Regions from separate parts of the Rhizobium sp. BK538 genome, predicted to be linked through region 3. Evidence: predicted binding sites of a transcription regulator. Region 3 holds the regulator's gene; each other region holds the start of a gene.
The links. Region 3 encodes LexA, which represses DNA repair genes until DNA is damaged. Its sites were predicted from a motif close to TGTTCNNNNTGTGTTCNG; they were not measured.

Region 1 (10,722 bases), on a different contig from region 3:
TCGGTGATCAGCACCGATAGCGGGCGGCCCCGCGCCATTGAGCGATTGAACAGCGTGCTCAGGTGATTATCCAGGTAGCGGCGGTTGCTGAGCCCGGTTAGCGGATCCGTGACGGCAAGCTCGATCGTCTGCTTGACACTCGCGCGTAGGCGATCGTTGTAGTGCTTGCGGCGAATCTGAGTGAGGCTGCGCGCCACCAGTTCGTTGGGATCGACCGGCCGAACGATATAGTCGTTGACGCCGAGTTCCAGCGCCCGGATCACCATGTCGTCATCGCCCTGCTCCGTGATGATCAGGAGCGGCAGATAACGCGTGCGCTCCAGAGAGCGAAGCTGTGAACACAGACGCAGGGGATCGTAGTCGTCGAAATTGGCGTTGATGATGACGAGCTCAAAGGGATTTTCCGACGCCTCGAAAAGAGCCGCCTGCGGATCCGAGATCGCGCAGACGTCGGCGATAGGCTTCAGTGCCTTGATGATGCGTTCCTGCGAATTGGCGCGCCCGTCGACGAGCAGGACCTGGGCAGATTCGTCGCCCCGTCCCTCGCCCGAGCGTAGCAGTTCGTCGATTCCCATCGTATGGGCGGTGTCAGAGCGAATCCGTAATTCGTCGCTGAGCGTCTTCAGCCGCAAGAGGCTCTTCACCCGCGAGATCAATTGAAGGTCATTGACCGGCTTGGTGAGAAAGTCATCGGCGCCGGCCTTCAGGCCACGCACGCGGTCGGCCGGCTGATCCAAAGCCGTCACCATGACGACGGGTATATGCGAAGTCTTTGGGTTGGCTTTCAGGCGCTCGCACACTTCGAAGCCGTCCATTCCAGGCATCATGATATCGAGAAGGACAAGATCGACCTGGTTCCGCTCGCAGATTGCCAGGGCCTGATAGCCGTCGCCGGCGGTCAGTACGTCGAAATACTCGGCGACTAGCCGAGCCTCAAGCAACTTGACGTTGGCCGGAATATCATCAACCACCAGAATGCGCGCAGTCATAGGCTTCTTTCCGATGCGTCAGGCATCGCCCAGATAGGTCTTGATCGTCTCAATGAATTTAGGAACGGAAATGGGTTTGGAGACATAGGCCTCGCAGCCGCCCTGGCGGATGCGTTCCTCGTCTCCCTTCATGGCAAATGCTGTGACGGCGATAACGGGAATGACGTGCAGATCATCGTCTTCCTTCAGCCATTTCGTAACCTCGAGACCGGAAACCTCAGGTAGCTGAATGTCCATCAGAATCAGGTCCGGCCGGTACTTGCGCGCGAGATCGAGCGCCTCCATGCCATTTCGGGTCTGGATCGTCGTGTAGCCGGACGCCTCAATAAGGTCGCGAAAGAGCTTCATGTTGAGCTCGTTGTCTTCTACAATCATCACCTGTTTGGGCATGACACGCGTCCTACGTCCGTTCTGGTACCGCTTCCCCGCAAGAAGAAGACTTATGCGGCGGCTTGGTTCCATAGAACCGATGGCGGCACACTATCGCTATTTGGTTGAAAAATAGGTAATTTACCCAGAGAAATGCAAAGCAACTTCAAGACTTCGAAACAACTCGCGGCCGATCCACAGCTGACCGCAATCTCCGTTCTCACCTGGCTTGCCAACGAACCGGAACTGTTCAGTCGTTTCCTCGCGTTGACCGGCGTCGAACCGGCGCAAGTCCGCCACGCGATCAGCGATCCTGGGTTTATTTCCGGCATGATGGACTTCATCATGCAACACGAGCCGACAGCGATGGCCTTTTGCCAGGCGACCGGCACCGCGCCCGACGCATTGAATGCGGCATGGCTGCACTTTTCGCCGCCGGGACTTGGCTCGGGAGAATATTGAGCATGGATACTGCTACCAACATCAGCCAGGTGCGCCTCGGCGACCGGCCTTTGGTCGTCTGCGACATCGACGAAGTGGTTCTCGAGTTCCTCACTCCCTTTACCGCTTTTCTGCGCTCGCACAGTTACGACCTCCTGCCACGGTCGTTCCGCCTCTACGGCAATATCGTCTCTTTGCTCGATGGCAGCGAGTTGGATAAAGCAGCCATCGATTCGTTTGAGGAAGTATTCTTCGCGAACCAGCACCTCTGGCAGAGGCCGGCGGAAAACGCGGTCGAAACGCTGCAGGCGCTCTCGGCCGACGCCGACATCGTCTTCTTGACCGCAATGCCACCTCGGCACCACGGTATCCGACGAGAATTTCTCAACCAGCTCGACCTCTCTTTCGACCTGATCGCCACGGAGGAGCCCAAGGGGCCCGTTGTCGCAAGGCTTCATGATCGGCGAAGCCTGCCTGTCGCCTTCATCGATGATATGCAGCGCAATCTCCTTTCCGTTGCCGATCATCTGCCTGAGTGCCTGCTCCTGACCATGATGGCCAACGCGGATTTCAAGCCGTTCGCACTACCGCCGGTTGGAAACATCGTGGCGGCCACTGGCTGGGACCATGCCGCAGAGCTGCTAAGGGCACATTTCGCGGCCGATGCCCTCACGAGCGCAAATCCAGCCGCATGAGCGGCCGGCCATCCTTTCGCTTTGCCACGGTTTCAAATCCAGCCGCATCGAAGATCGCAGTCGACCCCGTACAAAGCGTCACCGACTTCGATTGCTTGACGTGGTCGATCGGACAGCCTTCAAGGTAGCGAGCGCCGTGACGCCGCGCATGATCGATTGCACCGGCAAGGAGACGATGGCTGAGCCCCTGCCCCCGCAAATGCGCGAGCAGGAAAAAGCAGCTTACTGCCCAGAATGACGGATCGTGAGCATCGCCTTCCTCCACCGGTCGGGACACCGTTCGCGGCGAATTAAATTGCGGCACGTCGTGCCGGGATCCGACTTGGACCCAAGCGATCGGCTCGTCATCAGCATAGGCCAGGATGCCTGGCGGCGGACCGACGGCTATCCGGCCCTGCATGTGCGATTTTCGCTCTCCCGGCCCCATCTTCGCTCGCACGGCATGAGGCAAACGGAGCGCAACGCACCAGCAGTCATAGAAGGCTCCACGAGGACCGAAGAGCCGTTCGAAGTCACCCCACCGGTTCGCGGTCACCGGCTCGAAACGGAGATCGATATCCAATGCAATCCTCCTCGCCTCTCTTGAGACTCAAAAGTTTAGAGGCTAATGTTGCAATGTTCAATCTTTGTTCTCGTCATGACACCTGTGTACGCCAAGACACCCGGCTTCTGTCGCGACTGCCTTGCCGAGCAGAAGGCCGAAACGCGCCGCTGCGCGGCGTGCGGAAGCCCTCGTCTCGTGCGGCACAAGGAACTGTACGAGCTGACGCTGGCGCACATCGATTGCGACGCCTTCTACGCAGCGATCGAGAAGCGCGACAATCCTGAGCTCGCCGACAAGCCTGTCATCATAGGCGGCGGAAAGCGCGGGGTGGTCTCGACCGCCTGTTACATCGCGCGCATCCATGGCGTTCGTTCGGCGATGCCGATGTTCAAGGCCTTGGAGGCCTGCCCGCAGGCAGTGGTCATTCGGCCCGACATGGAAAAATATGTCAAGGTCGGACGCGAGGTCCGCACCTTGATGCAGGAACTGACGCCGCTGGTTCAGCCGCTTTCGATCGACGAGGCGTTTCTGGAACTCGGCGGCACCGAGCGGTTGCATCACGATCCGCCGGCGCGCACGCTTGCCAGGTTCGTCCAGCGCATCGAGAAGGAGATCGGCATAACCATCTCCGTCGGCCTTTCCTACTGCAAGTTTCTCGCCAAGGTCGCGTCCGACTTGCAAAAGCCCAGAGGTTTCTCGGTCATCGGCCGGGAAGAGGCCGTCTCCTTCCTTGCCCCGCGGCCGGTGACGACGATCTGGGGCGTGGGGAAGGCATTTGCGGCTACGCTCGAGGCTGACGGCATCCGCACCATCGGCCAGTTACAGGGGATGGAGGAAAACGACCTCATGCGTCGATATGGCAGCATGGGGCAGCGGCTGGCGCGCCTTTCGCGTGGCGTCGACGACCGCGAAGTCCATCTGAACGATGCGGCAAAGAGCGTTTCGTCCGAAACGACCTTCTTTGATGACATTTCCCGCTACGATGAACTCGTTCCGATCCTCCGCAGTCTTTCGGAGAAGGTCTCCTGGCGGCTGAAGAAGCACGACATTGCCGGCCAGACGGTGGTTCTGAAAATGAAGACGGCGGACTTCAAGTTGCGCACTCGCAATCGCAAACTCGAAGACCCGACCCAGCTTGCCGACCGGATCTTCCGCACCGGGCTGGAACTTCTCGAGAAGGAAACGGACGGTACGAAGTTTCGCCTGATCGGGATCGGCGTGACCGATCTTTGCGACCCCGCGCGCGCCGATCCACCCGACCTTATCGATGCGCAATCCGGCCGCAGGGCAGCCGCCGAAGCGGCAATGGACAAGCTGCGCGACAAGTTCGGCAAAGGCACCGTCCAGACCGGATATACGTTTGGCGGCAAGCGCGAACACTAATATGTGAGCCTGCCTCAAGGTCCGCTATTTCAAGTTTTCCTTAAGCTTCGCCGATTAGGCTGGTGTTTCAAGTATTGCGTACCGGTTGAGTCATATGTTGTCGCGTCTCGTTTTTGTCCTCGGCCTGCTGTCGGCCACCGCACTCGTGCACCCCGCGCTCGCGGCGGATGCACGCACGCTGCAGATCTTCGTATCGAAGGATGCGCAGTCGCTCACACTCTATGACGGCGCCGAGGTCGTGGCGACCTCGAAAGTCTCGACCGGAAAGCCGGGCCATGCAACGCCGAGCGGCATCTTTTCCGTTATCGAGAAGCGGCGATATCACGAGTCCAACCTCTATTCGGCGGCTCCGATGCCCTTCATGCAGCGGCTGACCTGGTCCGGCATCGCGCTTCACGAGTCGGACTCCGTGCCCCGGTACCCGGCATCGCACGGCTGCGTCCGCATGCCGTCAGCCTTCGCCAAGCAGCTTTATCAGCTGACGGAGATGGGCGTTCCGGTTATCATTACCGATGGCGAACTAACGCCTGAACCGATCGATCATCCGACGCTCTTCCGGCCGGACATGCCAGAGCCCGCAGCGTTGCTTTCCGACGCGGCTTTGCGGCCGGCGATCGGCCAGGCTCCCGTTCAGGTCGCGATGAACGACGTCGCGCTACCGGCTGCCCAAACGCCGGCGGCAAGAGCGCCCGCGAACGACACGCCGATCCGCATTCTCATCACGCGCCGCAGTCTGCGCGAGGAGGTCATCGACCTTCAGACCCACCTCAATGAGCTCGGATTTGCCGCAGGTGGACCCGACGGCTTGCTCGGCTCGGCAACGCTGCAGGCGATCAGCGATTTCAAATTGAAATATCCGGTTGAGCCCACGGCAGACAAGTCACCAACGAGTGACGCACTCACCAAGGCGGTTTATGCCGCGGCCGGGAAGGGAACGCCGCCGAACGGCGTCATCATGATCCGCCAAGGTTTCCAGCCTGTTCTTGAAGCGCCGATCTCGATCGAGAACCCTCGCCTTGCCCTCGGCACGCATTTCTTGATGGCACGCAGTATCGATTTCGAAACCGGCTCGGCAGACTGGATGGGTGCGACGCTTCCAAATACACTCTCGCGCGCAACCATGACGCGGCTTGGAATCAGCAGCCTCGAGAGCTCGATCATATCAGGCACGCCGATCGCCAATGCTCTGAGCCGTATCGATATTCCCGATGAGACGCGGCGAAAAATCGACGCCATGCTGACCCCCGGCTCGACACTGACGATTTCCGACACCGGCCTCGGACTCGAGACCGGCAACGGAACCGACTTCATTACCCTAACAAGGGGCTGACGTCAGACCAACTCGACGTCAACGACGCCAGGTGCCGCACGAAGGGCCGCGGCAATCTCGGGCGTGATGCGATATTTTTGCGGAAGCTCGACTTCCACCTCGCGTTTGCCCTCCTCCTTAATCACGATGAAGGAGACGAGGCCATCACCCTTGGCATTGAGGTGCGCCGCGACCGCGCGAAGCGGCCCGGAATCGCGCACGTAGACGCGCAGAGCCTTCTGCATCTGCAGAGACTTCTCCTCAAGCGACTGTATGGTCTGCAGCCGAAGGCCGACACCTTCCGGCCGCTCCTCCCCGGTCGCGGTGATCACGAAGGACTTTCCGGATTCCAGCACATCGCGGTACTGGTTCAGCATCTCGGAAAACAGCACGGCTTCGAACTGACCGGATGAATCCGAAAACACGATGATGCCCATCTTGTTGCCGGTCCTCGTCTTGCGCTCCTGCTTGGAAATGACGGTGCCCGCAAGGCGTCCGTTGCTTGCTCCCTGCTTCACTGCCGCCGAAAACTCGGCGAAGGTCTGCACGCGCATCTTCTGCAGAATGTTTTGGTAGCTATCGAGCGGATGCGCGGTCAGGTAGAAGCCAAGGACCTGGAACTCCTTAAGCAGCTTCTCGGAGGCCAGCCACGGCGAAAACGGCGGCAGCGAGATTTTCTCGGGGCCTGACGAAAGAGCGCTGCCGAAGATATCCGACTGGCCGCTCAGCTTGTTTTCGTGTGCACGCTGGGCATAGCCCATGATCCGGTCGAGACCACCTGCCAGTTGCGCGCGATCGAGCCCAAAGCAATCGAAAGCACCGGCGAAGATCAGGCTTTCCAGCACGCGGCGGTTTACCTGTCGCGGATCGATGCGCAGGCAGAAATCTTCAAGGCTCGCGAATGGAGTGTCGCCACGAACCTCAACGATATGATCGACAGCCGATTCGCCGACACCCTTCAGCGCCGCCAGCGCATAATAGATCCTGTTGTCGCCGGTTTCGAAGTGGCGAAACGAAGTCTGCACCGAGGGTGGGATCACCTCGATGTCGAGGCGCTTGGCGTCCTGGCGGAAGTCGTTGACCTTTTCGGTGTTCGACATATCAAGCGTCATCGACGCGGCGAGGAACTCGACCGGATAATGCGCCTTCATGTAGGCGGTCTGATAGGAGACGATCGCGTAGGCGGCGGCGTGCGACTTGTTGAAGCCGTAGTTCGCGAACTTCGCCAGAAGCTCGAAGATGTTGTCGGCCTGCGGCTTCGACACTCCGTTCTTCACGGCACCATCGACGAAGCGCTCGCGCTGTTGGTCCATCTCGGCCTTGATCTTCTTACCCATGGCGCGGCGCAGAAGGTCGGCCTCGCCAAGCGAGTAGCCGGACAGGACCTGGGCGATCTGCATCACCTGCTCCTGGTAGACGATAACCCCCTGCGTTTCCTTCAGCAGGTAGTCGATCGTCGGATGGATCGATTCTATTTCTTCCTCGCCGTGCTTGCGGGCGTTGTAGGTCGGGATGTTCTCCATCGGACCGGGGCGATAAAGCGCCACGAGCGCGATGATGTCCTCGATGCAGTCTGGTCTCATGCCGATCAGCGCCTTGCGCATGCCCGCACTTTCAACCTGGAACACGCCGACCGTTTCGCCGCGCGAGAGCATTTCGTAGGTCTTCTTGTCGTCGAGCGGGATCGAAGCGAGATCCACCTTGATGCCGCGTTTGGCGACAAAATCGACGGCGACCTTCAGCACCGTCAGCGTCTTCAGGCCGAGGAAGTCGAACTTGACGAGGCCGGCTTGCTCGACCCACTTCATGTTGAACTGGGTGACCGGCATGTCGGAACGCGGATCGCGATACATCGGCACCAGCTTCGACAGCGGGCGGTCGCCGATGACGATACCGGCGGCGTGCGTCGAGGCGTGGCGGTAAAGGCCCTCGATTTTCTGGGCGATATCGAGCAGGCGCGCGACGACCGGCTCCTTGCCGGCCTCCTCCTGCAGCTTCGGCTCTTCCTCAATCGCCTTCGACAGTGGCGTGGGATTGGCTGGGTTGTTGGGAACCAGCTTGCAGATCTTGTCGACCTGACCGTAGGGCATTTCCAGCACACGGCCGACGTCGCGCAGTGCCGCGCGCGCCTGCAGCGAACCGAAGGTGATGATCTGCGCCACCTGCTCGCGGCCGTATTTGCGCTGCACGTAGCGGATCACCTCTTCGCGGCGATCCTGGCAGAAGTCGATATCAAAGTCGGGCATCGAAACGCGTTCCGGATTGAGAAAGCGTTCGAAGAGCAGCGAGAAACGCAGCGGATCGACGTCGGTAATCGTCAGCGCGTAGGCAACCAGAGAGCCCGCACCCGAGCCACGACCCGGACCGACGGGAATGTCATGCTGCTTTGCCCATTTGATGAAGTCCGAAACGATGAGGAAGTAGCCCGGAAACTTCATGCGTTCGATAACGCTGAGCTCGAATTCCAGGCGCTCGCGGTAGTCCTTCTCCTCGTAGCCGGGCGACATGCCGAGCGTGGCGAGGCGATTGTCCAGCCCTTCCTCTGCCTGCCGGCGCAGTTCGAGCGCCTCTTCGCGTTCCGCTTCCTCGGGATCGGCCGTGGCGCCCGTGAAGCGCGGCAGGATCGGCTTGCGCGTCTTGAGTATGAACGAGCAGCGGCGCGCGATCTCGATGGTATTTTCCAACGCTTCCGGCAGATCCGCAAACAGCTTCGCCATCTCGGCGCGGCTCTTTAGGTAGTGATCGGGCGTCAGGCGGAACCGCGTATCGTCCGAAACGATGGCGTTGTGGGCCACCGCCATCAGGGCGTCGTGGGCATCATAGTCGTCGCGCGTCGGGAAGAATGCTTCGTTGGTGGCGACCAGCGGCAAATCATACTCATAGGCAAGACCGATCACCTTCTGCTCATGGCGTTTGTCATAGGTGCCATGACGTTGCAGTTCGACATACAGTCGGTCGCCGAAATGCCGCTTCAGCAGCAGAAGGCGTGCTTCCGCCTGAGCTGTATGGCCGTCCTTCAGCGCCATATCGATCGGCCCCGTCAAGGCACCGGTCAGAGCAATTAGGCCGTCGGTTCCGATCTCATCGAGCCAAGAGGCACAAATGTGTATCGACTGACCGCCCTCACCGCCGAGATAGGCCCGACTGACGAGATCCACCAGCCGCTCGTAGCCGGCCTCGGTCGCAGCCAACAGTACCAAAGACGGGAGCTTGACGAGCGCCTGCTGGCCGCCACGCCGTTCCGTCTCCAGGCCGTCTTCCATGTCGATCGAGACCTGGCAGCCAATAATCGGCTGCAGTCCTTCATCCACCGCTTTCTGAGAAAACTCGAGGGCGACGAATAGGTTGTTGGTGTCGGTGATCGCGATCGCCGGTTGGCTATCGCCCGACGCCTTGTAGAGGATCTTCTTTAGCGGCAGCGCGCCTTCAAGCAGCGAATAGGCCGAGTGGACCCGAAGGTGAACGAAGCCGGGCGTACCGCCGATGAAACCGCTTACCGCGTCTTTCTCCGCACCCGCCATGACATGCCTTCCGATCACCTGAATCAATCAGAGCTATTCTCAGCATTGAGGGGTCGATGTCCAGAGAAGGGAAGCGTTCAGACCGCATGGCGGTCATGCGGTCCCCGTAATTCTTACATTGCCATGCAGATCAGCGAGAAGCTGGCAACGAACATTGCGATGGAGGTGAATGCTGCGATATCACGGATCATGTCAGTCATTTGGCTCTCCTGTTCTCTTATGTTTTTATTTTGTTCTCCTAGTGTTCTATTGTCAACAGGATTCTTTTCCGCTCTGCTGGCGGTGTGGCGACGGGAGAAAAGCATGTTTAAGTTTGTATTAATTGCTGGATTGGCTTTATCGGCGGCGTTTACTGCCAATGCCGAGCAGATTGATGCTGCGCGCATCGTCGATGCTGCGACCGGTGATTGGGATGGCGACGGGGGAATGGATCTTGCACTGTTAGTCGCGCCAGCAGGCAGCGCCAGCGACGACCAGATCGGCATATACATCTATCTTCGCGACAGCGACCACGAGCTCTTGCGACTTTCGCTGAGTGCGCCAAACAAGATTTGGGGCAGCACCAGCGCTGAGGGCGTCTTCGGACAGGAACCGTCGTTGAAAGCCGTCGGCAAATCCTCGATCGCCGTACACTCACAAAACAGCGCCATCGGCCGTGATCGCTGGGACCAGACGCTGACGGTTGCCTATCGGAACAAGCAGTTTGTCGTCGGCGGCTTCACCTACAATCACTACGACACGCTCGACCCCAATGCCGGCGGTTCCTGCGACTACAACGCCTTGACCGGCAAGCTGCAGAAGAACGGCAAGGACGTCAAAGCCGAACCCCGCACCATACCGATCGCCCAGTGGAAGGACGACACAGGACAAGCAATCTGCGGGCAATAGCTTTGTTCCTATTTTGTTCTTTACAATTGGCACCATTATTGAGAGGCTGCCGAGCGGGAGGGCGAAGATATGGATATCGCCGAATTGAACCGCTTTATCGTCGAGGCCAAGGCCAATACCTATGTCGGCGGTGGAATTCCTTCGTCTGCCTGCCGGACGGGATCGCATGACATCGGCTATCAGCGCGGCCCGTGGCGCTATCTCGACAGCTACTTCGGCGGAACGGATTTCGCGGGGCAGGAAGTGGTGTGGCTGGACAGCGAACCGATCTGGGCGATGAACTATTTCGGCCGCATCGTTGAGCATTCGCTGATCGACGGAGAGCGAGCGGGGACCGTCATCAAGGCTGCGCTGTCGAAAATGTATGCCGAATACCGACGCTTTCTCGGCGGCATGGAATTCGAGCATGCCTTCGGTTTCTATGCCGATCAAAGCACCGGCGACTGCAGCCATTTCAGCGGCCGCGAAGTAATCGTCGTGAACGAGCGCCGGGCTTACGAACTCGATTATCAAGGTGGGCTCATCCACTCCTAGCTAGCGCCCGTCCGTAAACGGTAAACTGCTGAAATTATTAGATGAATCG
Region 2 (10,722 bases), on a different contig from region 3:
GCCGCTTCGTGCCGCAAATTGGTCCGCGTGACCACGCCTGGGCTGCAAGCATCTTGGCGCCGTCGGTATTCTCGGCCGCCGAGCAGCAGTGCCTGGCATCCGGCATCTATTTCGAAGCGCGTGGCGAAACGGTGAAGGGGCAGGCCGCCGTTGCCCAAGTCATTCTCAATCGCGTCCGCAATCCGGCTTACCCGAAGACGATCTGCGGCGTCGTCTACCAGAACGAGGACTGGCGCAACCGATGCCAGTTCTCCTTTGCCTGCGATAACGTCAAGGATCGGGTGAACTCGCAGTATCACTGGAGAATCGCCCGCGAAGTTGCGATGGCGGTTACCGCCGGCAAGATCTGGCTCCCGCAGGTTGGCTCCGCCACGCATTATCATGCTGTCTACGTTCGTCCGAAATGGGCGAAGACCATGGAGAAGGTCGGCCGCATCGGCCTGCACGTCTTCTATCGCACCTACGGCGGCGGCTGGAGCTAACGGAAAAGCGGATCCTGGCGCGATTTCGCGTCTCATCGCCACACACAAAAGCGGATTCGTTCGGTCGATTTTGGCCTTGTGCGCCAAGATCGGTCTAAGCGTATGTTTTCTATTGCCTATTTTATGGCTGGACATCGGCCGCTCACGCCTTGACTATGCTTTTTGCTAAAACTATGTTGCGCGCGACTTCAGAACGGGCCGAAAGGTTCTCAAACCTTGGGGTCGTTGTCCGGAAAACCGGGGTAGCGGGATCGCGGACAGCGGCTGGAGGAGGAGAACGCGATGGCGGATGACCGCGAGGAAAGTCTTGAGAAGCGTCGTGCGCAACTGGAAGCGAAGCTCGCAACCAAGCGCGTAGAGGCGGGGAAGGAAGAGGCTATCGAAGCCAGCGCCGAAGCGAGCCGCAAAGGCTATGCCGAGGCGATGAAGCTTTCGAGCGAGTTCATCTCCGCAATCGTCGTCGGCGCCGTTCTTGGCTATCTCCTTGACCGTTTTGTCGGCACGGCGCCTTGGGGATTGATTGTTCTTCTTCTTCTTGGATTTTGTGCCGGCGTGTTGAACGTTCTGCGCGCTGCGGGGAAGGTTGCAAAGCCTGATCCCGCCGAGCGCCAGAATGGTGGAAAATAGGGCAGAGCGCTCCAGCGTTCGATCCAGTGCAATAATCCCGTCTCGCGCGGGCTAAAAGATAGAGAGAACAAGCGGTGTCTAACGATCCGACCCATCAGTTCCTGATCCAGAAGATTGTGCCGATCGAAGTCGGCGGAATTGATTTCTCGTTTACGAATGCATCGCTCTTCATGGCGGCTTCCGCCGCCGTTGCCGCTGGGTTCCTCTATTTCTCGACGTCGAATCGGGCGATCGTGCCGGGCCGCTCCCAGTCGGTTGCGGAGATGTCCTACGAGTTTATTGCCAACATGCTGAAGGAAGGCGCCGGATCCAAGGGGATGAAGTTCTTCCCGTTGGTCTTCTCGCTCTTCATGTTCGTGTTGACGGCAAACCTGCTCGGAATGTTCCCGTACTTCTTTACGGTTACCAGCCAGATCATCGTCACCTTCGCGCTGGCATTGCTCGTTATCGGTACGGTTCTCGTCTACGGCTTCTACAAGCATGGCTTCCATTTCCTGAATGTCTTTGTCCCGTCGGGGGTTCCTGGCATTCTTCTGCCGCTCGTTGTGTCGATCGAAATCATTTCCTTCCTGTCCCGCCCGATTTCGCTCTCCGTTCGTCTTTTCGCCAACATGCTGGCTGGTCACATCACCCTGAAAGTGTTCGCAGGCTTCGTCGCCTCGCTCGGAGCACTGGGTGCGGTCGGCATCGGTGGCGCCGTTCTTCCTCTGATCATGACGGTCGCCCTGACCGGTCTCGAGTTCCTCGTCGCCTTCCTCCAGGCTTACGTCTTTGCGGTGCTGACTTGCATGTACCTCAACGACGCGATCCATCCGGGTGGCCACTAAGGGATACCGACATTGACGTCCCTCGGGCGTCAGTCAATTCGCCGCAACACAACCATTTCAAAGGAGTTCAACATGGAAGCGGAAGCAGCAAAGTTCATCGGTGCAGGTCTGGCTTGCTTTGGTATGGCCGGTACGGCTCTCGGCCTCGGCAACATCTTCGGCAGCTACCTGTCCGGCGCTCTGCGCAACCCGTCTGCTGCTGACAGCCAGTTCGGCCGTCTGGTTTTCGGCTTCGCCGTTACGGAAGCTCTGGGCATCTTCTCGCTGCTCGTCGCTCTCCTCCTGCTCTTCGCCGTTTAATACAGGCGCATTGAAGGATCACGGCCTGCAGTCCGCATGCCGTGATCCTTTGCATTTGCAGTACACCTGGAGGTGAGCATGTTTTTTGTGACCCCGGCTTACGCCGAAGAGGCCCCGGCGGGAACCGCAGAAACTGGTGCAGACACGCATGCCGCCCCGGCAGCAGGCGATGTCCACACCGAGACCGGCGTACCAGCCGAGCATCATGGTGGCGGCGTATTCCCGCCTTTCGATTCGACGACTTACGCCTCGCAGCTGCTTTGGCTGGCGATTACGTTCGTCGTCTTTTACGTGCTCATGCAAAAGGTCATCACGCCGCGCATCGGCGGTATCCTCGAGCAGCGCCACAATCGCATCTCGCAGGACCTCGATGAGGCAAGCCGCCTGAAGGCGGAAGCCGACGCCGACGTTGCCGCTTATGAAGCCGAATTGGCTGCTGCTCGCGCCAAGTCGAACTCGATCGGCACTGCCGCTCGCGACGCTGCCAAGCTGAAGGCGGAAGCCGACCGCAAGGCCGTTGAAGCAGGCCTGGCCGAAAAGCTCAAGGCTGCGGAAGGCCGCATCGCAGACATCAAGGCGAAGGCATTCGCTGACGTCGGTACCATCGCGGAAGAAACCGCAACGGCTGTGGTGGAACAGCTGATCGGCACCTCGGCAAAGGCAGATGTTGCCGCTGCGGTCGCTGACATAAAAAAGGGGGCTTGATCGATGGAATTTGCACTCGACGCAACATTCTTCGCATTCGTTGGCCTTGTTCTATTCCTGGCGCTGGTTGTTTACCTCAAGGTTCCCGGCATGATGGCAAAGTCGCTTGACGACCGTGCAGATCAGATCCGCAACGAGCTCTCGGAAGCTAAGCGTCTGCGCGAAGAGGCCCAGCATCTGCTGGCTGAGTATCAGCGCAAGCGTAAGGAAGCCGAAGCCGAAGCTGCACACATCGTTGCTGCAGCCGAGCGCGAAGCCGAAATGCTGACCGCCGAAGCCAAGAAGAAGACGGAAGAATTCGTCGCGAACCGCACCGCGGTTTCCGAACAGAAGATCAAGCAGGCAGAGGCCGATGCGATGAAGGCGGTTCGTTCCGCTGCCGTCGATCTGGCGATCGCTGCGGCCGAAAACGTCCTGGCGAAGAAGGCGGACACGAAGGTTCAGTCCGAGCTCTTCAGCGACGCTGTCAGCCACGTCAAGAGCCGCCTCAACTGAGGTGAGCAACAGCTTCTGAAAAGAAGGCCCCGCATTGCGGGGCTTTTCTGTTTGTGCGCACATGTGCGTCTCCGGAGCACATCGGGGATTGAATGTTGGGAGAAGGCAGTGGTGACCGGCCGTTCCGCCGTGGCGACCTGGTGTGGCGTTGCGCCCGCCCGTGGAGCGGGAGCGTGCAGGCGCTTCTGGCGCATCTGCAGGCGCACGGTTTCGATACTGCACCGAGGCCGGCCGGTCTCGACGCGGATTGGGAGCGTGTCACCTTTCTCCCGGGAAAGATTGCGGACATTGAGCGGGATGCCGAGATGCAATCCGCTCCAGCACTTCTATCGGCGGCAGGCTGGCTGCGCCGCTACCACGACTGTACCGCGCCGATCGCCGCCAACTGGGCGAAGCGAACATGGCAACTGCCGCCACGCGAGCCACTGGATGTGATCTGCCATGGCGATTTCGCGCCTTACAACATCGTCCTGAGAGACGGCAAACTCGCGGGAGTGATCGACTTCGAGACTGCGCATCCGGGTTCCCGGATATGGGATTTGGCCTATGCGATCTATCGCTGGGCGCCGCTCTCTTCGGCAATCGTCGCACATGAACTCTCCCGTATAGAGAGGCAGATCGAAAGGGCGCGTGTCTTCCTGGAAGAATATGGGCTGAACAGCGAGCTTCGCGCTACGGCAGTCGACGGCATCATCACGCGGCTCGAAGCCCTCGTTTCCTTCATGGAGACCGAAGCTTCAAAGGGATCGGCGAAGTATCAGCGCAACATCGAGGAAGGGCATGACCGGCTCTACCGGCAGGACATCGCCTATATCCAACGCCACAGGGAGCAGATCGTAGCGGGCGTCTCGAGTCTGACCTGACGTCATTCGCCGTCGACAAACGCGCCTTTTTTCAGCGGACTGAACGTCATCCTATGCAGCGAGCAGGGGCCGTGTTTTTCGATGCCGGCCCGGTGCTGCGCGGTGCCATAGCCTGCATGCGCGGCAAAGCCGTAAGCCGGGAACGTGCTGTCGGCGCGTGCCATCATTCGGTCCCGCGTCACCTTGGCAACGATCGAGGCGGCAGCGATGGACACGGAGCGTGCGTCACCCTTGACGACCGCCTGCCCGGGGCAGGCAAGACCGGGTGGAACGTCGAGCCCGTCGGTCAGGACATAGCTTGCAGGAATCGACAGGCCACAGATGGCGCGGCGCATGGCATCGAGGCTCGCCTTGCGGATATCCGTCTCGTCGATGCGCGTCGAGCTTGAGGAGGCAATAGACACCGTCGCCGTTGCGAGGATCTGCACGAAGAGCTCCTCGCGCTTCTGTGCTGAAAGCTGCTTCGAATCGTTCAGCCCATCAGGAATGCGTTTGGGATCGAGAATGACAGCGGCCGCCACGACGGGGCCGGCGAGAGGTCCGCGCCCCGCCTCATCGGCGCCGGCGACCGGCCAGTGGCCGGCCTTGCGCGCCTTCAGTTCCAGCCGGAAATCCGGCACGAGAGGGACATCTTCGAAAAGCATGGGAGAATCGGGTGACGTGCGACGTTTCATGCGGCTGAACCTCGCACGCCAACCCGATTTCCTGCAAGTCCCCGGATCAGGGCGGCGGGCCGGGGACTTGAGCGCGGAAGGGCAGGGCGACCATCCGCGAAACTCAAACATCAAAGCAGCGAGAGTTGAACGCCGCTGCCATCGGGCGGAACGAACAGGTCGTCCCGCAGTGGCATGCTGCGTCGGGTCATACCGAGCCGTTTCGTCGCCATTTCAAAGCGGCGCGCAATCTGCCAGGCATAGGGTCCAGCACCTTTCATTCGCTTGCCGAACTCGGCGTCGTAATCCTTGCCGCCGCGCATCGAGCGAACCAGCGACATGACGTGGCGGTAGCGGTCAGGATAATTTTGCAGCAGCCAGTCGCGAAACAGCGGTGACACTTCGAGCGGCAGGCGCAGGATCACATAACCCGCTTCCGCAGCGCCAGCGGCGTGAGCCGAGTCCAGAATGCGCTCCAGTTCATGATCGTTGAGCGCCGGAATCATCGGGGCAGCCATCACCGATGTCTGGATACCTGCCTCGGAGAGCGCGCGGATGGCCTCCAGCCGACGCGTCGGCGTCGAGGCGCGCGGCTCCATGGTTCGCGCCAGCTTTCGGTCGAGCGTCGTCACCGACAGCGAAACACGGACAAGGTTCCTCTCCGCCATCGCCGAGAGAATGTCGATGTCGCGCATGATCATTGCCGACTTGGTTACGATCGAAACCGGATGGTTCGCCTTCTCAAGCACCTCGAGGATCTGCCGCATGATGCGCCATTCCTTCTCGATTGGCTGGTAGGGATCGGTGTTGGTGCCGATCGCGATCACGCGCGGCTTATAGCCGGGCTTCGCCAATTCGCGCTCCAGAAGCTTCGCCGCATCCGGTTTGGCAAAGAGCTTTGCTTCGAAGTCGAGGCCGGCCGAAAGCCCCATATAGGCATGCGTCGGCCGCGCGAAGCAGTAGATGCAGCCATGCTCACAGCCACGATAGGGATTGATCGAGCGGTCGAAGGGAATGTCCGGCGATTCATTGCGGGTGATGGCCGTACGGGGCTTTTCGATCTGAACCTCGGTCTTGAAGGGAGGTAGGTCCTCAAGGTTCTGCCAGCCGTCGTCGAAAGTCTCACGGCGCAACGGCTCGAAGCGCCCGCTCGGATTGAGTCCGGCTGCGCGTCCCCGGCGGCGGTCGACATCGATCCGCAGGCCGGCAGATACGATCATCGCATCGGCAATATCTGCCGTATTGGCAGGCGCGAATGCGGCCTGCCCTGCAAGGGGCTGCTCGTTCATCGGATTCTCCGCTGGCGGAAGCGTTGCTTCCATCCGTTTTGATGATTAAATTCCTATCGGCAAAATGAGAACAATGCAAGAACAAAATGAGGAAAGTGCCGCTGGCAAATTTTTGTGCGGCGCTCTATGAATAGGCAATGTTGACTGTTGTACTCGAATGCCGGGATCAGGAACCTGAACTGGCGCAGACGTTATCGGTGTTGGTTGCAGGCGCGGTGGAGGGGCTCGTCAGCGATGTCGTAGTGCTTGACCACGACTCAAGGGATGGGACCTCAAGGGTGGCCGATGCCGCCGGCTGCCGGTTTCATTCGCAATGGGATATCAAGGATATAGTGCGCTCGGCGCGGGGCGAGTGGCTGCTTTTCGTCGAGCCGGGAGCGCGGCCACAGACGGGCTGGATCGACGAGATTGCCGAGTACATGGCGCTAAACAAGTTGCCGGCGCGCTTCACTGCCTCGCGGGGATATCGACGGCCCTTCCTGCAGCGCATCGGCCGTGCCTCGTCGCCGCTCGAGCTTGGACTTCTCCTTCCCAAGAAGCAGGCGATGGCCACGGCAAGAAGCGGTATGCGCCTTTCCGAATTCGCGAAAGGGCAGAAGCTGCGCAAGCTTTCCAGCGAACTGATTCCATCATGGGTCGCGCGCGCCGCCCGATAGCAAACGCGTGCTGGTCCTTCGACCTCTCCGCAAAAGATGGCGCCCGATACAATTTTGCGCTATAATTCCTGCATGGCGCCGCCCGAGCGCCTCGCTTCGTGACGGTCGACCATGGAATGCCGTTAGACGGCAGAACAGGTCAGCGGAAGTCTCCTCTTCTGCCGGTTTCCGGCAAAAGGAGGTGCGTCATGAAACGCAATATGATCCGCGGCCTGTTGTCGGCCGTCATATTGGCGACATCGATGATCGCGCATCCGCATTCGGCAGCATCGCAGATGATGCGCAGTTGCGCAGGCCGATCCGAGGTCGTTAATTTCCTCGACAAGAACTTTGCCGAAAAACTGACGGCAGTCGGATTGGTCAACCAGAACGCCATGCTTGAGGTCTATGCCGCGCAGAGCGGCACGTGGACGCTGCTCATCACGGATGTTCGCGGCGTAAGCTGCATCCTGCTGTCGGGTGATAGCTGGGAGACGATGCCTACTCTTCCGGGCATTGGGACATAGCGCTGCAGGTTTGCATTTTTCTGCCGAAGCAGTCCGTTACTTGCCCCCGCCGCGCTTCAGATGCTCATCGAGGCGCGGCATGATCTCCACGAAATTACAGGGCAAGTGGCGGTAGTCGAGCTGGGCTTTCAGGATGCCGTCCCAGGCATCCTTGCAGGCGCCGGGCGAGCCGGGCAGCGCGAAGATAAAGGTCGCGTTGGCAACTCCCGCCGTGGCGCGTGATTGAATCGTCGACGTGCCGATCTTGTCGTAGGAGATACGGTGGAACACCTCCGAAAAGCCATCCATCTTCTTCTCGAAAAGCGGTTCCAGCGCATCCGGCGTAACGTCGCGGCCGGTAAAGCCTGTTCCGCCGGTGGTGATCACGACGTCGATATCGTCGCGCTCGGTCCAGGCCTTCACACGCGAAGCGATTGCCTGTCGGTCGTCGGGGACGATCGCGCGGTCGACCAACCGGTGACCCGCCTCCGTGATCCTGGAAACCAACGTATCGCCGGAACGGTCATCGGCGAGCGTCCGTGTGTCCGAGACCGTCAGCACGGCAATGCCGACAGGGATGAAGGAACGCGTTTCATCCAGTCTTGGCATCATGCCCTCCAGCGATCGTTTCCGTTGCTTCGAAATACCAGTCCGGTCGCTCGCTGTGAAGCGCTGCGACCGCGTCCTCAGCCGCTGCAAGCGTATCGAAGATGCCGTAGCAGGTCGCGCCCGAACCAGACATGCGAACAAGGGAAGCGCCTTGCTTCTTGAGCATCGCCGAGATCTCGGTAATTTCGGGCAGCAGGTCCCGAGCGACCGGCTCAAGGTCATTGCGCATCGAGCCTATCGTCTCGACCCAGGTGGAACGGGGTGTCATGTCGAGTGCCGGATTGGTCTTGATCGCCAGCTTCCGGAAAACCTCGGGCGTCGATACGCCTTTCAACGGGTTTGCCAGTATCATGGCAAAGGCCGGCATGTTGTCGACAGGCGTGATCTCTTCGCCAATGCCGCGCGCGATCAGTGGTCTGCTCGCCAGGCACATGGGCACGTCGGCACCGAGCCGGACGGCGATCGCCTCGATGGTCGCATTCGAAAACGAGACGTTCCAGAGCCGCATCAGACCGCGAAGCGTCGCTGCCGCATCGGCCGATCCGCCGCCGATTCCGGATGCAATCGGCAGGTTCTTCTGGAGATGGATGCGAACCGCGGGAGCAAAGCCACCCTCGCAAGTGATCGTGTCGCGCAGAATGTCCCGCGCCTTCAGGACAAGATTGTCGTCGCGGTCGTCGACGAGCGCCTCGGCGAAGTGCCCTGAGATCGCGAACTCGTCGTCCTCCGCCGGCCTAAATTCCAAGCGGTCGCCAAGCCGGGTGAAGGTCACCAGCATATCGAGCAGATGGTAGCCGTCGGACCTCTGGCCCGTCACATGCAGGGCCAGATTGATTTTTGCCGGAGCGTCCTCGATGACAGCTACGTCATCGCGCAACCTCGTCGCAGGCATCGCCTATCAGGACTTCTTGTCCGTGGGCTTCGGTTCGACCGGGGCCGGATCCGGCTGCTTCTTGTCGGCGGCCTTGGAGTTGTCCGTATCCTGCGGCAAGCCGTTGGCGATCTTTTCCTTGATCTTCGGGATCTCGGAAGCCTCAGGCTCAGAGCCGAGAGCGCGGTTCCACTGGTAGACAGCTTCGAGCTTGCGGCCGACACGCCAGTAGGCATCGCCCAGATGGTCGTTGATCGTCGCATCGCCGGCCTTGATCTGCGCTGCCTTCTCCAGCTCCTCCACCGCATCGTCGAAGCGGTTCAGCCGGAAATAGGCCCAACCCAGAGAGTCGATGATATAGCCGTCATCCGGACGCAGATCGACCGCCTTCTTGATCATCCCCAGCCCCTCATCGAGGTTCCGGTTCATGTCGATCCAGGAGTAGCCAAGGTAGTTCAGAACCTGTGGCTGGTCGGGGTTGAGTTCCAGCGCCTTGCGGAAATTCGGCTCGGCCTGGTCCCATTTCTTCAGGCGCTCATAGGCAATGCCACGCTGGAAGAAGACCGTCCATGCGCCCTTGCCCGGCAGCGGGCCGAGGACTTCGACGGCCTTGTCGTAGTTGTCGGCCATGGCGGCGTAATCCTTCGCATCCGACAGCACACTGCCGTAGGCGAGGTAGCTGCGAACGTCTTTTGGATCAGAGGCGATCAGGCTTTGAAGGTGCTTGCGCGCTTCTTCCACCTTGCCGCCCTGCGCAAGGGCAAGACCGAGCTGCAGCTCGGAGATGCGGCGCATCGGCGAGGTCTCCGGCACCTGCTTGTAGAGCGCAATCGCGCGGTCCATCTGCTCCTGCTTCTCGGCAATGCCGCCGAGCATGACGAGTGTATCGGCGCTATCCGGATCCAGCGTCTTGGCTGTCTGCAGGTAGAGCGAGACAATATCCTCGGCGCCATCGCGGTTCAGCGCGCCCCCGATGGAGAACAGCACGCCCGCAGCGCCCTGTTTGGCGGTCTGAATCTGCTGCTCCTGCTTCTCGCCCTTTTCGATGCTCTGGCGCAATGCGTTCAGCGGCGCGTAGTTCGGCAGCAGGTTGTCGCCGACGGAGATCGCGTCGAGTGCCTTTTGCTTGTTGCCCTGCGAGGCTTCCAGTCGAGCGAGAGCCATGACGGCGCGCATGAAGGTATCGGGAGCCGTCGCGCCGCCGTCCCTGTCGAGCACGGCGTCGTTGAGGTTCTGGCGAGCCGCCCTTACGTCGCCGTTCACAATCGCGATCGCGCCGGCATTGTAGGATTTGAAGATGCCGACCCAATCCGGCCCCTTCATCTTCTGAACCATGGCGAGCGCATCCTTGCCACGGCCGGCGCCGACACGAGCCCAGGCAGCGAGCAGATCGTTCATCATCCGGTCGAGATCGTTCGGGCCGGTATATTTCAGAAGTGATTCAGCTGTCTTGTACTCGCCGCGGCGAATGGCATCCATGCTGCGCACGATGGTCGTGATGCGCTCGACCGTCGGGTCGCCTTTCAGGTCGTTGGCATATTTCACGCCATCCTTGATGTCGCCGTTCAGAAGTAGCGAGATCATCAGTCGCTGGCGAATCTCCGGATTTCCCGGCTCGATCTGCAACGCCTTCTTGTAGAGCTCAATCGCCGTCTCGTAATCGTGATCGACATCGGCCGTCCGGGCAGCCAAAAATGCGCCGGAGAAGCTCGTGACGCTATCCGGATCGAAGATCACCGTGGCGGCATCGTCCTTCTTGGCCGTCTCTTCGGCATTCACGCCGCCGAGCGCTGCCAGCGATAGGACCGCTGCCATGGCTGCGCTCGAAAGAAGACGGAAGGCAAGTTTTTGCCGCATTAG
Region 3 (10,722 bases):
ATGATGAAGTCGAGGGCTTCAGGCGCGCTCTTCAAGCCCGGCGCGAAGCCACCTTCGTCGCCGACGTTGGTGTTGTGACCCTGAGCCGACAATTCCTTCTTAAGGACGTGGAAGACTTCCGAGCCCATGCGGACGGCCTCGCGGATGGAATCGGCGCCGATCGGAAGGATCATGAATTCCTGGAAGTCGATCGGATTGTCGGCATGCGCACCACCGTTGATGATGTTCATCATCGGAACCGGCAGAAGATGGGCGCTCGCACCGCCGACATAGCGGTAAAGCGGCAGGCCGGAAGCCTGAGCAGCCGCCTTGGCAACGGCGAGCGACACGCCGAGGATGGCGTTGGCACCGAGACGCGACTTGTTCGGTGTGCCGTCCAGCTCGATCATGATGTTGTCAATCTGGATCTGGTTTTCGGCGTCGATGCCACCGATCGCGTCGAAGATTTCCGTATTGGCGGCTTCGACGGCCTTTTCAACACCCTTGCCGAGATAGCGCTTGCCGCCATCACGCACTTCGACGGCTTCGTGAGCACCGGTCGAAGCGCCCGACGGCACCGCCGCGCGGCCCAAGCTGCCATCTTCGAGATAGACATCGACTTCGACGGTCGGGTTGCCACGGCTGTCGAGAATCTCGCGGGCGATAATGTCGGTAATTGCGGTCATCGGCTCTTCCTGCTCGAGGGTGGATAAATCGTTCGAAGCCTGTTTAATCGAAGGCACGCAAATTACAATGCCACACCGACGACACACGGCACGTCACGGACCTATCGCGCGAATATGTCAGGCTTTTGAAGAGGCGCGTCACGGCATCCTTCCGCTGCCCCTGCTCCAGTGTTTCGAAACTTCAGGTTTTGAAAACAAGTCACCACATTCAATGTGGTTGCAAATTTATCGATCAGTAACCAATTAATATTACAATTAATCCTCGATGAGGAAATACTGCCTGTCCTCCGGTAAGTAGTATTGCATGATGCACTTCCTTATGCGGTTCAATTCCGCCTGTTTATAGAGATTCTAAACTCCCTCCAAACTCCAAGCCATTTCAATAAACAACACCTGTTCGCTGTTAGAATTTACGGGGCGCCGGATGAAACTCAATATTGCTCGCAGCCTTGCCATCTTCGCGGCCGTCGTCACCGCAGGATTGATCACGTCGATCGGCATTCAGAATTACGCCTTCAACAAGCTGCGGGTGAACGGCGAGATGTATCAGCAGATCGTCTACGGAAAGGATCTCGTTGCCGATATCCTGCCGCCACCTCTCTATATTGTTGAATCCTACATGCTCGCACTTGAGGCGGTGCAGCGTCCTGAAGTCGCGCGGAAGAATATCGAGCGCATCCAGACTGTCCTGAAGCCCGCCTATAAGGATCGCCGCAAATATTGGTCGGAAACAGCGCTCAGCGCCGACCTCAAGGAAAAACTCCTGAACGATGTCCTCGTCAAAGGCGACGTGTTCTGGAAGGTGATGGCAGAAGAACTCGCCCCAGCCATTCTCAAGAACGACGCCGCCGTCATCCCGGCGGCTTTCGAGAAGCTTTCAACGAATTTCCATATTCATGAAGAGGCCGTCAACAAGCTCGTGGATATGGCGAACGCCTTCCTGGCTGCTGCCGAAAAGGATGCCGCCGAACAGACCCGCATCCTCTCCACCATCACGCTCGCGGCAGCAGCTGTCTCGTTTTTCCTGTTGCTCGGCGGCCTTTACGTCTTCCGTCGACGCGCTGTCGTGCCGCTCTCAGCAATGCGCGACTATATGGCGATCCTTGCCGCCGGCGATTATTCGAAGGAAGTGCCCTTCAGCCGCCGCGCCGACGAAATCGGCGAGATGGCGCGCGCCGTCTCCGTGTTCCGCGAAGCCGCCGAGGAACGGAACAATATCCGTGAGCGCCAGGATGCCGAACGCCAGGTCCAGACACAGCGCGATGCGGCGCTCGCCGCCACCAAGGCAGACGAGGAAGCTGCCCGCGAGCGCGTCATCACCAGTCTGAGCCGCGGTCTGGAGCGCCTTTCGGGCGGCGACCTCTCTGTCCAACTCAGCGAGCCCTTCGAAGCGACCTATGAAAAGCTGCGCGAGGAGTTCAACTCGAGCATCCGTACGCTTTCCGGCGCAATGAAAGAAATCTCAGCCGTCACGAATACGGTAGGGACCGGCTCGAGCGAAATCGCGTCGAGCACGGATGATCTGGCCCGGCGAACGGAACATCAGGCCGCCTCACTGGAGCAAGCAGCCTCGGCGCTCGACCAGATCACGGTCACCGTCAAGAATTCATCGGAACGGGCCAACGAAGCGAACGCGATGATGACGGCGACCAAGGAAAGCGCAAGCTACTCGGCGACCGTCGTGCACGAGGCGGTGGCCGCGATGGAGAAGATCGAGACATCATCCGCACAGATCGGCCAGATCATCAACGTCATCGACGAAATCGCCTTCCAGACCAACCTCCTCGCACTGAATGCCGGAGTGGAGGCCGCCCGCGCAGGTGATGCCGGAAAGGGCTTTGCCGTCGTTGCACAGGAAGTGCGCGACCTTGCCGGTCGCTCCGCCAATCTGGCGAAAGAAATCAAACAGTTGATCGAGACCTCTTCCAGCCAGGTTTCAGCAGGCGTCGGCCTTGTCAACCGCACAGGCGAAGCGCTCAGCAATATCGATCAGCAGATTCTCAAGGTCACGGCGCTGATCGAGGGGATCGTGCGTTCTTCCTCCGAACAAACCACCGCGCTCCTGGAAGTCAATGCCGCCATCAACACGATGGACAGTGTCACGCAACAGAACGCGGCGATGGTCGAGCAAACCAGCGCCGCCTGCCGAGAGCTGGGCGACGAGGCGGTGCGCCTCAATCACCTGCTGTCCCGTTTCTGTCTCGACGAAACGGGACAGTCCGCGACCATGGGATATGCCTCCCACAAAAGGATGGCGCTCGCCGGTTGACGGCCGACACCCGTCTGCCGGTTTCAGGCGGCCTTTGCAATCACGTCGAAGGCCAGCAGCTTTTCGAGCAGCCGCGGCATATCCTTCAAATAGACCATGTTCGGCCCGTCGGATGGCGCATTGTCAGGATCTTCGTGCGTTTCTACGAAGACACCGGCGACGCCAACCGCAACGGCTGCCCGTGCCAGCGTCTCCACGAATTCGCGCTGGCCGCCGCTCGAACCGCCCTGCCCGCCCGGCTGCTGCACCGAATGCGTCGCATCGAAAACGACTGGAGCACCCATCGCCGCCATGATTGGCAGCGAACGCATGTCGGAAACCAGTGTGTTGTAGCCGAACGAGGCGCCGCGTTCGCAAAGCAGAATATTCGGGTTTCCGGTCGAGTTCAGCTTGTTGAGAACGTTCTTCATGTCCCAAGGCGCCAGGAACTGTCCCTTCTTGACGTTAACGGCTCGGCCGGTCTTCGCGGCTGCCACTAACAGATCGGTTTGACGGCTCAGGAAGGCCGGGATCTGCAGGACGTCGACGACCGTCGCCACCTCGGCGCACTGCTCCTCGGTATGGATGTCGGTCAGAACCGGAAAGCCGTATTCCTTCTTGAGGTCCGAAAAGACCTCCAGCGCCTGTTCAAGACCTATGCCGCGCTGCGCCGACAGCGAGGTGCGGTTCGCCTTGTCGAACGAGGACTTATAGACGAGGCCGAGACCAAGCTTGTCGCAGAGTTCCTTCAATACACCGGCGACCATGAAGGCATGGTCGCGGCTCTCCATCTGGCAAGGCCCGGCAATCAGGGACAGCTTGCCGGCATTCGAAAAGGTGACGCGGCCGGCGCCTTCGCCGATCACGACTTCGGAATTTGTCTGGCTCATCGTTTCTCCTCGAAGGCGAAGAGCGCGCCCTGTCCGGGCGCCGCCTTCACCAGAATTCGATTGTTCTTGCGCGTATAAGTCATCCCGTTAGCAGCCAAATGCGCTTCTGTCACGGCGAGATCACTGACCTTGAAGACAATGGCGACGCCACGCAGGCCGCGATCATTTGGTGCCGGAATATCGAAGTAGGCATCCAATCCATCTGGGGAGAGAACGCTCACTCTGGCGTTCGGAGTTGTCACACTCGCGCCAAAGGCCTCGTTGGTCACCGGGAGGCCGTGCGCCGCAGCACGCACAAATGGCGCAAATGCTTTTGGGTCCGGCGCGCCAAGAACGATCTCTGCGATCCCACTCACGCCATTTGCGTGCTTTTGCAGCGCTCTACGGTCGGCCGGCAGCGGATTGACGCGTTGGCACGTGAAAAAGAAAAAATCCGGAGCCCGCAGATCGACCGCGAACGCGAGCTTGAACGCAGCGGTGGCCTGAGAGCCGTCAGGCATCTTCATCGGCCGCTCGAACTGCAGCATCTCGCCGCCATTGATCTTTTCGGCAAGGAACCGGGCATGGTCGCGATCAGCATCGGTGGTCGCAAAGACCACCGCCGAGAAACCATCATCCCCGCATCGAAATCGGAAAGCCCGGTCACGCGCAGTGAAGACATTGCCTTTCTTCGCCGACGCCTCGTGCAGCTCCGCGTTGGCGACGCCTAAGGGTTCCAGGTATGTTTCGTCGGCGAAGAATATGCAGGCATTCTCGGTTCCAAAAGGATGCCGGGCATCGGGTGCGACGGTGAATCCCAGCTTTCCCAAGCGCTCGCGCGCAAGTCCGATATTGGAGACCGGCAGCACGATGTGGTCCAGCGGATGTGCTTCGCTCATGGCAAACTCTCCGGAATTTGCGAAGATGTGCGCCGGGCAAGGCAACAATGCAACCCCCTTCTACGCTTTCACTCAAAAGCGACGCAAAAACTGAGCAAGTTGCAGGCAAGTTTTATGAAAATTTAGGCACTTGCGGAACACATATGGAACATATAGTGTCTGTTCTGGCTTTGTTTCACGACTCTGGGGTTCAACTTCGATGCTGACGCGCAAGCAACAGGAGCTTCTTCTCTTCATTCACGAGCGGATGAAGGAATCCGGTGTCCCTCCGTCTTTCGACGAAATGAAGGACGCCTTGGATCTCGCGTCCAAGTCAGGCATCCACCGGCTGATTACTGCGCTCGAAGAACGGGGCTTCATTCGCCGACTGCCTAATCGGGCCCGCGCATTGGAGGTCATCAAGCTGCCGGAGGCATATAATCCGAGCCTCCAGCCCCGCCGCGGCTTTTCGCCGAGCGTTATCGAAGGCAGCCTCGGCAAGCCGCAGCCGGTTGCGCCGCCGAAGCCGGCTGCGCATGCCGACAACGACAGCTCGGCCTCCGTACCGGTTATGGGGCGGATTGCTGCCGGCGTGCCGATTTCGGCAATCCAGAACAATACCCACGACATTACAGTTCCGGCCGACATGCTTGGCCCGGGCGAGCACTATGCGCTTGAGGTGAAGGGCGACTCGATGATCGAAGCCGGCATCTTCGACGGCGACACAGTGATCATCCGCAACGCCAGCACGGCAAATGCCGGCGACATCGTCGTCGCACTCGTCGATGACGAGGAAGCGACCCTCAAGCGTTTCCGCCGCAAGGGCGCCTCCATTGCGCTTGAGGCCGCGAACCCGGCTTATGAAACGCGCATTTTCGGACCCGACCGCGTCAAGGTTCAGGGCAAGCTGGTCGGCCTCATTCGCCGTTATCACTAACGACAGGCAGCTCGTCGTCAAACGTACCGCTTCGACAGTTGTATGCCCGATGCCGCATCCAGGGGCGATCATGCGTGGTATACGAGGTCGTCACGATGGGTGCCCTGGTCGTCTATCCGTATCTCAGCGGTGCCCGAGCGGCGCAAGGTTTCGCCGGTGAATAGCAGTGCGCCCGACCGGCATTCCGTCAGACGAGACGATATCGGCGGTGTCGCACGCAGCGCCGAAGTACACAGGGTTTTCGACGATTGTCAGGACGTAGCCGCTATCATGCGTGGCGGTGCACCAGGCGCCTTTCAGGCATACGAAGCGATTCGTAGCGCCCATCGCAGCCTGACGCAACGCATTGCGAGCATTACGCAGTTCCGCTGCCGAGAAGAGACGTTGAGCTTCACCTTTATTATCCCGCAGCCGAACAGGGCCGACGCCGTCCAATGATCGCGGTGGAGCACCCTTCGCCATTGATCGAAGATGAAGTCAGTCGGATGGAGTCGATTTTTGGTGCAAGGACTTGCCCTTTGACAATCGCGACAAGGCTGCCGTCCTCGGCAATGACAATGTCCCGGGCGACTGCGTCTGCGAGAGCGAGAGCGAGATGATGTAGCGCGCCAGCGGCCACGGCCATCGCCTTCCCGACGCTCGACGCGGCCCGTAATCGTCGTAGCTACAGGTGAATCCAATATGACGGTCGCCCTGCTCTGCGTTTCGAACTGGGCGAAAAGCATTCCCAGAACACCCAATACCCCTGCCTGCGCAAGATTTCGGGCGGCCTTGGCCTGCCGCCAGCGCAATCAGGGCCGACGCGACAATCCATGCTCCCAGGCGGATTGCTGGCGGATCACTTGCGAACTCAAACCAGAGGACGGCGCCAGTCCCGAGGAAGACCGGAGAAAACAGGACAAAGCGCCCATGTTCCATCTCCGTTGCCACAGCGCGTTGAAACCACGATGAGCAGCCGAGAGTCGCGGTCGTACCCCGCGTTGGCCAGGAAACGAGTGACGGCGTGCGGAAGGCGCGGAGGCTTGGGAGTAGATTGAGGCCGGAGAAAATAAGGCTCTGCCGCACGGGCAGGCGCACCCGCGCCCGGAGCGGCCTTTCTCACCTCAAATGGCTTCAACCGCGGCATGCATCTGCGCCCAAAAACAGCCGCCCTTGCAACCACAATGCAAGCTCTCGAGGCTTGAAGCAACAATAATCGATTGAAATCTGAAGGAAAATCGGAAATCAGAAAAGCCAAGGATTATCATTAGCTTCTGCTATGCGCAGGGTACATCGCAGCAGTGCCCAAAAGTTGATACTGCGATGCACAAAATGGCACCACGGTAACTTGGCATTAGGCGCGCGATCATATAGCTATCGTCGACGACGCTTAACCCTATGGCGCTTTTATGGCGCCAACCGCCAGTTTGGAGGATCAGAATGACGGAACAAAGCGCAACACTGAAAATCGGTGATAAATCAGTCGATCTCGCCATCAAGAGCGGCACGATTGGCCCTGATGTCATCGATATCGGCGCCCTGTACAAGAACACGGCTTCCTTCACGTACGATCCTGGTTTCACCTCGACCGCATCCTGTGAATCGAAAATCACGTATATCGATGGTGATGCCGGCGTATTGCTTCATCGCGGTTATCCGATCGAGCAACTTGCCGAGCACGGTGACTTCCTCGAGGTCTGCTACCTGCTTCTCTACGGAGAACTGCCGACCGCTGCCCAGAAGAAGGATTTCGACTATCGCGTCACGCATCACACGATGGTGCATGAGCAGATGAGCCGGTTCTTCACGGGCTTCCGCCGCGACGCGCATCCGATGGCCGTCATGTGCGGCTGCGTCGGCGCGTTGTCGGCCTTCTACCATGATTCCACCGACATCACCGATCCGCATCAGCGCATGGTCGCAAGCCTGCGGATGATCGCCAAGATGCCGACGCTCGCTGCCATGGCCTACAAGTATCACATCGGCCAGCCCTTCGTTTACCCGAAGAACGATCTCGACTACGCCTCGAACTTCCTGCGCATGTGCTTCGCAGTTCCCTGCGAGGAATATGTGGTCAATCCGGTTCTGGCCCGCGCCATGGACCGCATCTTCATCCTGCACGCCGATCATGAGCAGAACGCGTCGACCTCGACCGTTCGCCTCGCCGGCTCGTCGGGCGCAAACCCGTTTGCCTGCATCGCGGCCGGCATAGCATGCCTGTGGGGCCCGGCTCACGGCGGCGCCAATGAAGCAGCGCTGAACATGCTGACCGAGATCGGCACCGTTGACCGTATTCCGGAATACATTGCCCGTGCCAAGGACAAGAACGATCCGTTCCGTCTAATGGGCTTCGGTCACCGCGTCTACAAGAACTACGATCCGCGCGCCAAGATCATGCAGAAGACGACGCATGAGGTTCTCGGCGAACTCGGCGTCAAGGACGATCCGTTGCTCGAAGTCGCGATGGAACTCGAGCGTATCGCACTGACCGATGAATACTTCATCGAGAAGAAGCTCTATCCGAACATCGACTTCTACTCCGGCATCACGCTGAAGGCTCTGGGCTTCCCCACGACTATGTTCACCGTGCTGTTTGCTCTCGCTCGCACGGTCGGCTGGATTGCCCAGTGGAACGAGATGATCGAAGATCCAGAACAGCGTATCGGTCGCCCGCGCCAGCTCTACATCGGCGAGCCGCAGCGTGATTACCTGCCGGTCTCCAAGCGCTAAACCGCGATAGCAGTCTGCAAAAAGCCCGGTCAGAAATGGCCGGGCTTTTTCTTTTGAAGGACGTCGAGAACGATCTCTGCTGCGTGTTCTCCGGGCGGCTTTTCGGTCTGCATCCTCTGCCAGAGAACGTCGAACCCCTCCATCATCGCCCGTCGCGGCAAGGTGTCTGCCGCAAGCTTCTCCATCCAGCGTGCAAAGCTGCCGCCTCTGACCACGTCATTGATATATTCGGGTACAATAGCGTAGTCGGCGATCAGGTTCGGAAGAGCCGCGCTCCACGTTTTGATCTTGCTGGTCATGAGCTTGATGATCCAGTCCGTCTTGTAGGCCGAAATGCAGGGAACACCGGTCAGTGCCAGCTCGAGCACGACAGTCCCGGACGCGGCCATGGCCGCATCCGCTTCAGCGAATGCCTGCCACTTCGCCTCCGCGCCCGTCACGATCTCGGGCTTGGTCGTCCAATCCTTGACGAGATCACGGATCATGGATTCGCGTCGCGGCATGGTCGGCAAAACGAAGCGCACATCTCCGTTGCGGGCCACCAGCTCGCTCACGGCATCGCCAAAATGCGGCAGCAGCTTCATGATCTCGGACGAGCGCGAACCCGGCAGCAACATCACCGTCTTGCGGTCGGTTTCGTTTCGAGGTTTCGTCTGCTCGCGCTGGCGTCGCGCGCCCAGCAGGTTCGGATCGGCTGTCAAACGGTGACCGACGTACGTCGTTGGCGGACCGCCCAACTTGCGCATCACTTCCGGCTCAAAGGGCAAGACCGCCAGCACCTGGTCGACATAGGCGAGCATGCGCTGCGCGCGGTATTCTTTCCACGCCCATACGCTTGGACAAACATAATTGACAACCGGCAGGTCGGGCAGCGCCGTTCGCACGCGCTTTGCGACCCTGTGCGTGAAGTCGGGACTATCGACTATAATAAGCACATCAGGCTTTGCGGCGATGATCGTCGTCGCAGTCTCACCAATACGCCGAACCAGCCGTGGCAGTTTCGATAGAACCTGCGTGATGCCCATGACCTGCAGTTCGGAGAAATCGAAAAGCGAGCGCAGGCCCTGCGCCTCCAGCCCCTCGCCACCGACGCCGATCAGTTCCACACTGCCAGGAAACTGTCGTTTCAAGGCGGCGATCAGGTCCGCGCCCAGGAGGTCGCCAGAAACCTCTCCAACAATAATGGCAACTTTCAGTGAAGCCTCGCTCACACTAGCCCCCAGGATGGCAATCCCCTATCCAGTCCGCACACGAAGATACCGGCCTCATCCGCAGCCTTTATGACAGCGTCACGCTCCAGGATCAGCGAGCGACCCGCCTCAATCGCCACGCCGGCCAATCCCGCCTGGCGCAGGTTCTCGATCGTCGAAATACCGATCGACGGCAGGTCCGCGCGGATATCCTGCTGAGGCTTGCAGAGTTTCACGAGCACTCCGCGCCGGCGCGCGGAAATCCGTCCGGCCGACCGCAGGTTCGCGACACGCTCTAGCATGCTGTCTGTGCCTTCCACTCCCTCGAGCGCAACGATACGGCCACCGACTGAAACCGACCCCTGGCCAACGTCCAGCCTACCGAGAGCATCCGCCGCTTCTGCTGCTCGTACTATGTCCTTGGTGTCGTCGGCGCTTGGCTGCACTGCGCTCAATGGACCGACGCAGGCAAGCAGATCCGGTGCGATCTCGTGCGCGCCGACAACCCGGCGCCCATTCTCTTCGATCAGGGCGATGACCATGCGCAGCACCGTATCGTCGCCGCCAGCGAGCAGCGTGCGGATTGTCGACGGCAATTTCGCGAGGGTCTTCAGTGTCGGCCGAACTTCGCGCCACTCCGGGCGCCGGCGTACACCACCAGACATGACAACGCGATCTATGCGGTTGCTTTCAAAGATCCGGTTGAGAGCGGCGAAATCGCCGACGCCAATGACGGCGTGGTCAAAGCCTTCCCAAGAACGGTCGGCCTCGTCCTTCAGAGCGATGATGAAGGGGTTCTCGCCTGCTCGCCGCGCCGCAGTGGCGACATGAGACGGTAGAAGGCCGCTGCCTGCGATGATTGCCAAGCGGCCTTTTGCCATGTCACCAGCGAGAGCCAAGCATCACCCTTTCTGTCCCCTGGTCGGAGAGGAAAGAGCGCGATCGCTTTCCGCGGCGATAAAGTCGAGAATCTGAATGACCTGTTCGCAATCGGCGTACTCATCCCGGATCGCGGCGGCGTTGTCACGGATCGAACCGTCGCCTTCAAAGATCGCCTTGTAGGCGCGCCGCACGGCATGAATCGTCGCCCGGTCAACACCAGCGCGGGTCATGCCAACGACGTTCAGGCCGCTCAGAAGACCGGGATTGCCATTGAGCATGCCATAGGGAATGACATCATAACTGACAGCCGAGAGCCCACCGACAAAGGCCTGCCGGCCAACGCG

Region 1: dnaE (DNA polymerase III subunit alpha) is a predicted target of LexA. The motif match lies at 9,472-9,489, and genes of this name have one in related genera.
Region 2: FHX09_RS09465 (glycosyl transferase) is a predicted target of LexA. The motif match lies at 6,308-6,325, and genes of this name have one in related genera.

The regions. Positions count from the first base shown of each region.
Region 1 is NZ_JACIFT010000030.1:907-11,628, reverse strand. It holds gene FHX09_RS26600 (PleD family two-component system response regulator) at 1-989, opposite strand, end outside; gene FHX09_RS26595 (response regulator) at 1,008-1,379, opposite strand; gene FHX09_RS26590 (DUF3572 domain-containing protein) at 1,512-1,820, shown strand; gene FHX09_RS26585 (hypothetical protein) at 1,823-2,494, shown strand; gene FHX09_RS26580 (GNAT family N-acetyltransferase) at 2,469-3,056, opposite strand; gene FHX09_RS26575 (DNA polymerase IV) at 3,102-4,421, shown strand; gene FHX09_RS26570 (L,D-transpeptidase family protein) at 4,516-5,751, shown strand; gene dnaE (DNA polymerase III subunit alpha) at 5,754-9,251, opposite strand; gene FHX09_RS26560 (hypothetical protein) at 9,555-10,139, shown strand; gene FHX09_RS26555 (DUF5680 domain-containing protein) at 10,209-10,673, shown strand.
Region 2 is NZ_JACIFT010000006.1:165,789-176,510, reverse strand. It holds gene FHX09_RS09510 (cell wall hydrolase) at 1-482, shown strand, start outside; gene FHX09_RS09505 (F0F1 ATP synthase assembly protein) at 765-1,109, shown strand; gene FHX09_RS09500 (F0F1 ATP synthase subunit A) at 1,184-1,936, shown strand; gene FHX09_RS09495 (F0F1 ATP synthase subunit C) at 2,009-2,236, shown strand; gene FHX09_RS09490 (F0F1 ATP synthase subunit B) at 2,315-2,941, shown strand; gene FHX09_RS09485 (F0F1 ATP synthase subunit B) at 2,945-3,436, shown strand; gene FHX09_RS09480 (aminoglycoside phosphotransferase family protein) at 3,610-4,299, shown strand; gene FHX09_RS09475 (ribonuclease HII) at 4,302-4,973, opposite strand; gene FHX09_RS09470 (PA0069 family radical SAM protein) at 5,084-6,241, opposite strand; gene FHX09_RS09465 (glycosyl transferase) at 6,379-6,897, shown strand; gene FHX09_RS09460 (hypothetical protein) at 7,086-7,403, shown strand; gene moaB (molybdenum cofactor biosynthesis protein B) at 7,440-7,991, opposite strand; gene FHX09_RS09450 (4-(cytidine 5'-diphospho)-2-C-methyl-D-erythritol kinase) at 7,975-8,883, opposite strand; gene FHX09_RS09445 (tetratricopeptide repeat protein) at 8,890-10,719, opposite strand.
Region 3 is NZ_JACIFT010000012.1:74,887-85,608, forward strand. It holds gene eno (phosphopyruvate hydratase) at 1-665, opposite strand, end outside; gene FHX09_RS16365 (HAMP domain-containing methyl-accepting chemotaxis protein) at 1,090-2,934, shown strand; gene kdsA (3-deoxy-8-phosphooctulonate synthase) at 2,958-3,803, opposite strand; gene FHX09_RS16375 (VOC family protein) at 3,800-4,681, opposite strand; gene lexA (transcriptional repressor LexA) at 4,881-5,597, shown strand; gene gltA (citrate synthase) at 7,017-8,306, shown strand; gene lpxB (lipid-A-disaccharide synthase) at 8,336-9,517, opposite strand; gene FHX09_RS16395 (LpxI family protein) at 9,514-10,395, opposite strand; gene lpxA (acyl-ACP--UDP-N-acetylglucosamine O-acyltransferase) at 10,399-10,722, opposite strand, start outside.